One region of the Halobacillus amylolyticus genome, then DNA from elsewhere that is predicted to be linked to it. Evidence: riboswitches for the same ligand, from Rfam matches in the RefSeq annotation. Region 1 holds a riboswitch; the other holds the start of a gene.
The links. Region 1 has a riboswitch for glycine ahead of gcvT (glycine cleavage system aminomethyltransferase GcvT). Riboswitches for the same ligand answer to the same signal wherever they lie in the genome.

Region 2: linked by a shared signal. The riboswitch ahead of serC (3-phosphoserine/phosphohydroxythreonine transaminase) and the one ahead of gcvT (glycine cleavage system aminomethyltransferase GcvT) in region 1 are both predicted to bind glycine.

What each region holds. Positions count from the first base shown of each region.
Region 1 is NZ_CP095075.1:370,346-374,752, forward strand. Features, by position in the region: gene MUO15_RS02005 (DEAD/DEAH box helicase) at 1-1,401, opposite strand, end outside; glycine riboswitch at 1,567-1,659, shown strand; glycine riboswitch at 1,663-1,768, shown strand; gene gcvT (glycine cleavage system aminomethyltransferase GcvT) at 1,832-2,932, shown strand; gene gcvPA (aminomethyl-transferring glycine dehydrogenase subunit GcvPA) at 2,951-4,300, shown strand; partial or broken gene gcvPB (aminomethyl-transferring glycine dehydrogenase subunit GcvPB) at 4,293-4,407, shown strand, end outside.
Region 2 is NZ_CP095075.1:1,198,675-1,203,081, reverse strand. Features, by position in the region: gene MUO15_RS06320 (GNAT family N-acetyltransferase) at 89-517, opposite strand; gene MUO15_RS06315 (YjcG family protein) at 517-1,032, opposite strand; gene MUO15_RS06310 (alpha/beta hydrolase) at 1,078-1,800, opposite strand; tRNA gene MUO15_RS06305 (tRNA-Val) at 2,030-2,102, shown strand; glycine riboswitch at 2,472-2,551, shown strand; gene serC (3-phosphoserine/phosphohydroxythreonine transaminase) at 2,671-3,753, shown strand; gene MUO15_RS06295 (phosphoglycerate dehydrogenase) at 3,767-4,407, shown strand, end outside.

The sequences.
Region 1 (4,407 bases):
ATTATAAATATGAACGTCTTTCTCCTGCCCGAAGCGATGTATTCTGCCAATCCGTTGCTCAAGGCGCATCGGATTCCATGGTAGGTCATAGTTGATCATATTGTTGCAAAATTGCAGGTTAATGCCTTCAGCCCCAGCTTCTGTGGTCACCATGACTTGCGCCTTTGTTTTAAAGAGATGTTTCATCCAGTCACGTTTACTCTTATTAAATTTGCCACTAAAAGGAACAGAGGTAATCCCATGTTGTTGCAGATACCATTGTAAATAAAATTGACTGGCCCGATATTCTGTGAAAATAATGAACTTTTCAGCAGATTTATCCATGATTTCAACGACCCGTTTTGCTTTAACGTGGTGGGGAAGTGTGCCTAAACGATCGATTAGTTCTGCCAACATGGTAGATTTGCCTTCTTGTTTGTTCTGCATGGATTGTAATGACATATAACAAGCTTCTCTTGTCGAACAGAGTTCTTTTGCTAACGTCAGCCATGTGAAAGAAGGAGAGTTGGATTTTAAGGCTGCAAGCTCTTCGTACATTTTCTTTTCCTCATCAGTAAAAGTAAGACGGACATTTGTCACGTGTCGTTTTGATGAATCAAGCCCTGTATCTTTCCTGCGGTTACGAATCATCAGCTTACTGAGTAAGGAATGGATATGCTGGTGGGTACCGGAATGTTCAAGGGACGTTTTACGATATTTCTTTTTAAAAGTCGTTAAATCACCAAGGTATCCGGGTTTCAAGATGGAAACTAGATTGAATAAATCACTCAAATTATTTTGGATAGGTGTAGCTGTAAGTAATAAACAATATGTTTTTTTTAATTGCTTGACGAATTGGTAATTTTTTGTTTGATGATTTTTTAATTTGTGAGCTTCGTCAATAATAATCAAGTCATAAGGGATCGACAAAATTTCCTCCTTGTGAGCTTCTCTTTTAGCCATATCAATCGATGTTACAGTAATATCCCAATCCTGCCAGGCTGCCTGTTTCTTTCGGGGAGAAAAGGCCTGAATATAAAATTTCTCGTTTAATTCTTGAACCCACTGATTTACGAGGGAAGCGGGAGTTAAGACGAGAACCTTCTTTGCCATTCCTCGAATCATGTACTCTTTTAAAATAAGGCCTGCCTCCAGTGTTTTTCCAAGTCCAACTTCGTCAGCAAGAATAGCTCGTCCATTCATTTCATGGACAACCTTTTCACATGCATCGATTTGATGATCTAGAAAATTAACATGGGGCAGATGTTTTGGGGATAGTAATCCATTAAACTCTGGGATGGACCGATATTCTAAAGCCTTGTAGCCGAGCTTAAACTCGTTCCATGAACAAAGGGAATCGGGTTGAGCAAGGTTCTCTGACAGAGAGAGTATATAGTCTTGGTCGTAATGTGTCTCAACCATTTGATCAACTCCTATACTAATAATAAAAAGAATTCATATAAATTTGAAATCGGCATTCGTTCTTATGGTAGGCTATGGTATAATGAAGCAGAAATTTAAGATAGTTTGTCACATAGCTTTACAGGTTAGTATGCCCAAATTAATCTAAGAAAATACTAGTAGCGGATGATTGCAAGGGGAGAGACTACTTTTGTGGCGCCGAAGGAGCAAGCAATCAATGATTGCGAATCTCTCAGGCAAAAAGACCTTTGTAGGACGCAACTCTGGAGAGTGTTTACGATAGGTAAACCACCCAAGAAGCAAGCGGACGAAAACGTCATTGTGTACGTTTTTAAAAACGCCAAACTTTCTGGTGAAACGGACAGAGACTCCCGATAAAGCGGTAGAGTCTCTTTTTTTATGCTTAATTAGATCTTATAGGAGTGATAGGATGACTGAATTGAAGCGTACCCCCCTTTTTTCTGAGTATAAGAGGTTAGAAGCGAAAACGATTGATTTTGGAGGATGGGATTTGCCTGTCCATTTTTCAAGTATTAAAAAGGAGCATGAAGCGACTCGTACAAAGGCAGGCCTTTTTGATGTTTCCCATATGGGAGAGGTCACGGTAAAAGGAAAAGACAGTCTTGACTATTTACAAGGGATGTTAACCAACGATGTGTCAAAGCTTGAGCCGGGAAAAGCACAATATACGATTATGTGCTATGAAGATGGTGGCACGGTGGACGATTTAATTGTTTACATGTTAGCTACAGATTATTATCTTCTTGTCATCAATGCAGCAAATCGTGATAAGGATGTGCAGTGGCTTAAGGATCATCAAAAAGGAGAAGTGACCATCACAGATGTCTCTGATGATTACGTTCAACTTGCACTTCAGGGGCCACAGGCAGAACAGGCATTGCAGCAACTGACAACTGCAGATCTGTCTTCGATTAAATTTTTCCGTTTCTTGCAGGATGTTTCGTTCAGCGGTGTTGAAGATAAGGCCATCGTTTCACGTACCGGTTATACAGGTGAAGATGGCTTTGAAATTTATCTTCCTGCTGCATCAGGTCCGGCCCTGTGGCGGGCAATTTTATCTGAAGGTGAAGCTTTCGGGGTGCAGCCAATTGGGCTGGGTGCTCGTGATACGCTGCGTTTTGAAGCTAACTTGGCATTATATGGCCAAGAACTCAGTTCTGAAATCACGCCAATTGAAGCAGGACTTTCTTTTGCTGTGCGAGTGAAGAAAGATGCAGATTTTATTGGTAAAGAAGTACTGAAAAAGCAAAAAGAAGAGGGAACAGCACGCAAGCTAGTCGGTATTGAAATGATCGACAAAGGCATCCCGCGTACCCATTATGAAATATTAGATGGTGAGAAGTCGATTGGATTTGTCACAACGGGGACACAATCACCGACACTAGGAAAGAATGTCGGTCTTGCTCTGCTGGATAGTGAATATACAGACGAGGGGACAGAAGTCACTGTTGTAGTACGTAAACGTAAGTTGCAAGCAAAAGTTGTCAAAACACCTTTTTATAAACGATAAGAATGAGGGGGAAGAGTTATGGAATTCCGTTATTTACCGATGACTGAACGCGATAAACAACAGATGATGGAAACAGTTGGTGTCAAGTCAACAGACGAGCTGTTTGCAGATATACCTGAAAATGTACGCTATAAAGGCGATTTAAATATCAAAGCTCCCAAAAACGAATTTGCACTTATGAAGGAACTCACACAGCTTGCTGGGCAAAATGTCAATCTGAAATCACATACCTCATTTCTAGGGGCTGGTGTGTACGATCACTATATTCCTTCTATTGTCGATCACGTCATTTCAAGATCTGAATTTTATACAGCCTATACACCTTATCAGCCAGAGATCTCCCAAGGGGAGCTTCAGGCGATATTTGAATTTCAGACAATGATTTGTGAGCTTACAGGAATGGATGTGGCTAACTCATCCATGTATGACGGTGGAACAGCTCTTGCTGAAGCGGTTAACCTTTCGGCTGGACAAACGAAGAAGAAGAAAGTGCTCGTCTCAAAAGCGATCCACCCAGAGTCGATGGCGGTTATCCATTCATACGTCAAAGGACCTGGGGTAGAGGTTGTTGAAATCGATCATAAAGATGGTGTAACAGACCTTGATCAATTAGAAAAAGAGTTGGATGAAGATACGGCTAGTGTAGTTGTACAATACCCTAACTTTTTCGGACAAGTAGAACCACTTCAGCAGGTGCGTTCTATTGTAGATACACAAAAGAAAGCAATGCTGATCACCTCAAGCAATCCATTATCCCTAGGATATCTCACGCCACCGGGTGAATTCGGGGCCGATATCGTTGTCGGGGATGCTCAAGTATTTGGAATCCCCGCCCAATACGGTGGACCTCATTGTGGTTATTTTGCTACAACCAAGAAACTTATGCGTAAAGTACCAGGGCGTTTAGTCGGCCAGACCAAGGATGAAGAGGGCAGAAGAGGGTTCGTTTTAACACTGCAAGCTCGTGAGCAGCACATTCGTCGTGACAAGGCGACTTCAAATATCTGTTCAAATCAGGCGTTAAATGCGTTAGCTTCATCAGTAGCCATGTCATCCCTTGGGAAACAAGGATTAAGAAAAATGGCCTGGATGAACATGCAAAAGGCGGCGTACATGAAGCAGCAGCTAGAGTCTGCTGGATTTCCCATTGCTTATCAAGGAGCATTTTTTAATGAACTTGTCGTAAACATTGGCGATCATCTTGAAGAAGTAAATAAGAAGCTTTTACAAAAAGGAATCATTGGTGGGTACGATCTTGGAAAAAACTTCGACAATTTAGCAGGGCACATGCTTGTTGCAATTACAGAAATTCGTACGAAGGAAGAAATCGATCTTTTCGTTAAAGAACTGGGGGATATTCATGGCTAATCAAGACTTTCCACTAATATTTGAATTGAGTCAAGAGAGTCGTACAGGCTTCAGCTTACCTGAGTTAGATGTGCCTGAAACGAATGTGGATGAGCAGTTAGGGGAGA
Region 2 (4,407 bases), 830 kb from region 1:
CAAACTTCTAGTCTAGCTAACATTCTGGACGAGAAGGAGAATTTTTATACAAAAAAAGACCTGCCTGTAGAAAAGGCAGACCATGTGTTCATAAATCTTTAATCATTGTTACATGAGGGATGCCGGCATCCATGAATTCTTCCGACACAGTACGGTATCCGAGACTTTCATAAAAGCCTTCTGCGTGAGTTTGCGAGTTAAGCTTGGCCCTTGAATATCCTTCATCTTTAATCACTGTTTCCATGTAGTGAATGATTTGCTTGCCGAAGGAATTGCCTCTGTGAGCCTTCTCTACACAAATTCTTTCAAGCTTAGCATAATCCTCAATAAATCTGAGTCGAGCAGCTGCAAACGGTTCTCCATCAAAATACCCCACGATATGTGTAGCCTGGTCCTCGAAGGCATCATGCTCGTCTTGTTCTGAAACCCCTTGTTCTTTTATAAAAACGTTACGCCTAACACGGTGGGCATCGCTAAGTTCTTCATGTTTTGTTACTTTCCGAATATCCGGATGCATTACTGTTCACCAAACCGAAAAGTTTCGTAGACGCTCCAAGCCCCATTTTCTAATTGATAGAGGAGTTGGAAACGATCAACTTTGTCTACAATATCAAAACTATCCATACTTAAACTCCCATACACATCAGAGAACTCCTCATCGGAAAGCTTCTGAGCAATCGTGATGTGAGGAACAAAAGAATACTCCTTATTATCAGGGATAATTCCTTCGTGCAGATTCTGATTGAGTTTCACAATTTCGTCAGATGGGTCGACCTTTAAGTAAATGGTGTTAGTAACAGGTGAGAAAGAACTAACTTTGGATATCTTTATGGAAAATGAAGTTGTACTTTTGGCAATTCTTTTTAATTCAGGAATAATCGTTGATTCAAGTACCTGTTCATCTGTTTCGAAGGGCTCTTTAACAGTAATATGCGGTGGAATCAGAGCGTAATGCGGGTCATAACGTTTACGATAAGAGTTTGCCTCATCCTGTACTTTTTTTGATGGAAAAATTGCTATACCATATTTCATTCGGTTGATCCCTCCTATTTCTTTCATTACACGCTACTTGCGGCATTAGCCAAATATCGTTTGTAAAGCTCGCTTTAAATCCTGCTGCCAGGATTTCCATGTGTGGTCACCGTCGAGCTCATGAAAAACATAAGATAAAGGCTGATGTGATAAGTATTCTTTTAGATTGAGATTGGGCTTTAAGAAATCTTTTGTTGCCCCATCTGTGGTGTTTACTGAAGTCTCCTTATTTCCAATCGTATGATAAATCGACAGTGAAGATAAATCCCTCACCGTTTTTACGACCTCCATAACGTGAGGGTCAACATATGGGCTTTGCATAATGACGTTACCGAATACATTTGGAAAACGAGTGGCTGTCATTAGTGCAAGTGTACCAGCTAACGAATCGCCGACCAGTGTACGTCCATTTCCCATATAAAAGCCAGGGAGCTCCTCATCTAGAAAAGGAACAACTTCTCTTACTAAAAAGTTAACATAATCACCCTGCCTTTTTCCATCAGGATGGTATTTATCCCGACGGTCAAACTTATCATGATAATGAATACCAATAAAAATCGTATTTTCAATTTCTTTATCTGCATGAAGCTGATCACTCAGCGTTGCAGCCCGTCCCATCTGAAAGTAGTCATTTCCATCCTGCATAATGCAGAAATGGTATTTATACAGTGGCGAGAAGTTTTTGGGTGTGTACACGTTTAACGTCATTTCTTCATTTAAGTATTGGCTATTGATGCTGTACTCCTGCATTGTACCGTCTCTCCCCATTTGACCACCTCCTAACATCCGAGCAAGTTTGCTAATGGAAATTACCGCATCGTAAATCATGTAAACGTATCACTTCTATTTTATCATATAATTTTGAAAAAAAGGAGAATCGATCTTTTTTGAAAGGGAAGAAATTCATCATAAAATAAAAAACAGTGAAAATCGTTGACATCGATACGATAGCCATGTATATTAGTACTTGTCCTTACAACAAAATGTTACATAATGTGATTCCGTAGCTCAGCTGGGAGAGCGCCACCTTGACAGGGTGGAGGTCGTTGGTTCGAGCCCAATCGGAATCATCCATCAAAGTGCCGAAATGGCGCGGTTTCCTAACAAAGGGGAGGCCGCGTCATTTCTTTTGTTTTGACACTAAATGATTCAGCGTGTGGAATACACAAGAAAAAGCGAATAAAAATTATTACAATATATAAAATATTCGTATTTTATTCTAATCCCTTTAAACAAACAAGGTAAGCGCTATCATAAAGAAAAGAGATAAACTGCTTGTTTTATCTCTCTTGAGAAGTTTGGTAATATGTTTTATAATCCACTTATACAAATTTTCTTGTCTTAAAAACGAACAATACAATACTTTTTATCTACTAAACTAGTCACTTAACATTTTTATAACTAAATAAGCGTTGATTGTTATGGGTCACACTATAACAGGAGCAGTTTCTGGAGAGAATGCAACTATTGCATCGCCGAAGGGTTCACAATCTCAGGCAAAAAGGACAGAAGAATAGCAAGTACTTATTGTTATTCTGACACTTAAGAGGCTGGGGAATCCCAATCTCTTTTTTTATACTATTTTGACCAAGGATTACTAGTAATTTTTAATAAATATGAATGAGGTGTTTGATTAACATGAAGCGGATTTATAATTTTTCAGCAGGACCTTCTATATTGCCACTACCAGTATTAGAAAAGGCACAAAAAGAGTTAGTTAATTATGCGGATTCGGGAATGTCTGTGATGGAGTTAAGTCATCGATCGGAGTTATTTACAGAGATTATCATGGAGGCTGAGCAGCTGCTAAGAGAACTGATGGATATTCCAGGGGATTACAAAGTTCTATTTGTCCAAGGTGGAGCCTCGCAGCAATTTGCTATGGTACCGATGAATCTCCTTGGTAAAAGTGGGAAAGCGGACTATGTCAATACAGGGTCCTGGTCGAAGAAGGCGATCAAAGAAGCTAAGAAATATGGTGACATTCGTGTGGTTGCTTCCTCAGAGGATGCCAATTTCACTAATATACCGGTAGTCGACAGCGGAATGACTGATCCGGAAGCGGATTATGTCCATATTACGACGAATAACACAATTGAGGGAACGGCATTTACTGAAGTTCCTGATACAGGGACCATCCCACTTGTAGCCGACATGTCATCGAATATTTTGTCGGAAGAAATCGATGTCTCTAAATATGGTCTGATTTATGCTGGAGCGCAAAAAAATATCGGACCTGCCGGGTTAACCGTCGTTGTGATTCGAGAAGATTTAATTGGGAAAGCATCGGAAAACTGTCCGGCCATGCTTGATTATAAAACGCACAGTGATAGCGGGTCCTTGTATAACACTCCACCGACATTTGGCATTTACATGGCGAAACTGGTTTTTGAATGGATAAAAGAGCTTGGCGGGCTTAAGGAAATGGAGCGTATCAACCGTGAAAAAGCGCAACTATTGTACGACTTTATTGATGAATCGGAGCTGTTTACTTCTCCAGTAGATAAAGACAGTCGCTCGATTATGAATATTCCTTTTGTCAGCCCGTCGGCGGAATTAGATGCCGATTTTATTAAGAAAGCAAAGGCAGAGGGACTTGAGACGTTGAAAGGCCATCGATCTGTAGGGGGCATGCGTGCAAGCCTTTACAATGCGATGCCGATAGAAGGTGTACGGTCACTGGTCACTTTTATGAAAGAATTTGAAAATAATCATGAGTAAAGGGGAGAACAAAATGAGCACATTAACACAAGACAAATTGAACACGATTAAAACATTAAATAACATTGCTGATCGTGGCTTGGATGTATTCGAAAAGGTGAATTATACAATAGATAACGATAGTGAGAATCCTGACGCCATTGTGGTGCGCAGTTATAACATGCATGACATGGAATTTGGCAAAAATCTAAAAGCAATTGCAAGGGCAGGCGCGGGCGTCAATAATATTCCGGTCGAAGATTATACAGAACGTGGAATTGTCGTGTTTAATACACCAGGTGCTAATGCGAATGCTGTAAAGGAAATAGTACTGACTTCATTGATGGCGTTATCCCGTAATCTATTTTCCGGTGTATCCTGGGCCAGGACGTTAAAAGGAAAAGGCGAAGAGATTCCGAGTCTTGTAGAAACTGGAAAGAAACAATTTATCGGAAAAGAAATAAAAGGAAAAACATTAGGGGTGATTGGATTAGGAGCGGTCGGCTCTCTAGTAGCAAATGATGCACTAGACCTCGATATGGATGTCATAGGGTTTGACCCATTTATTTCAGTTAATACTGCCTGGAACCTGTCTCGTAATGTGCAACGTGCCATGACAATGAAGGAGCTGTTTGCCTATTCTGATTACATTACAGTGCACGTTCCGTTAACAAA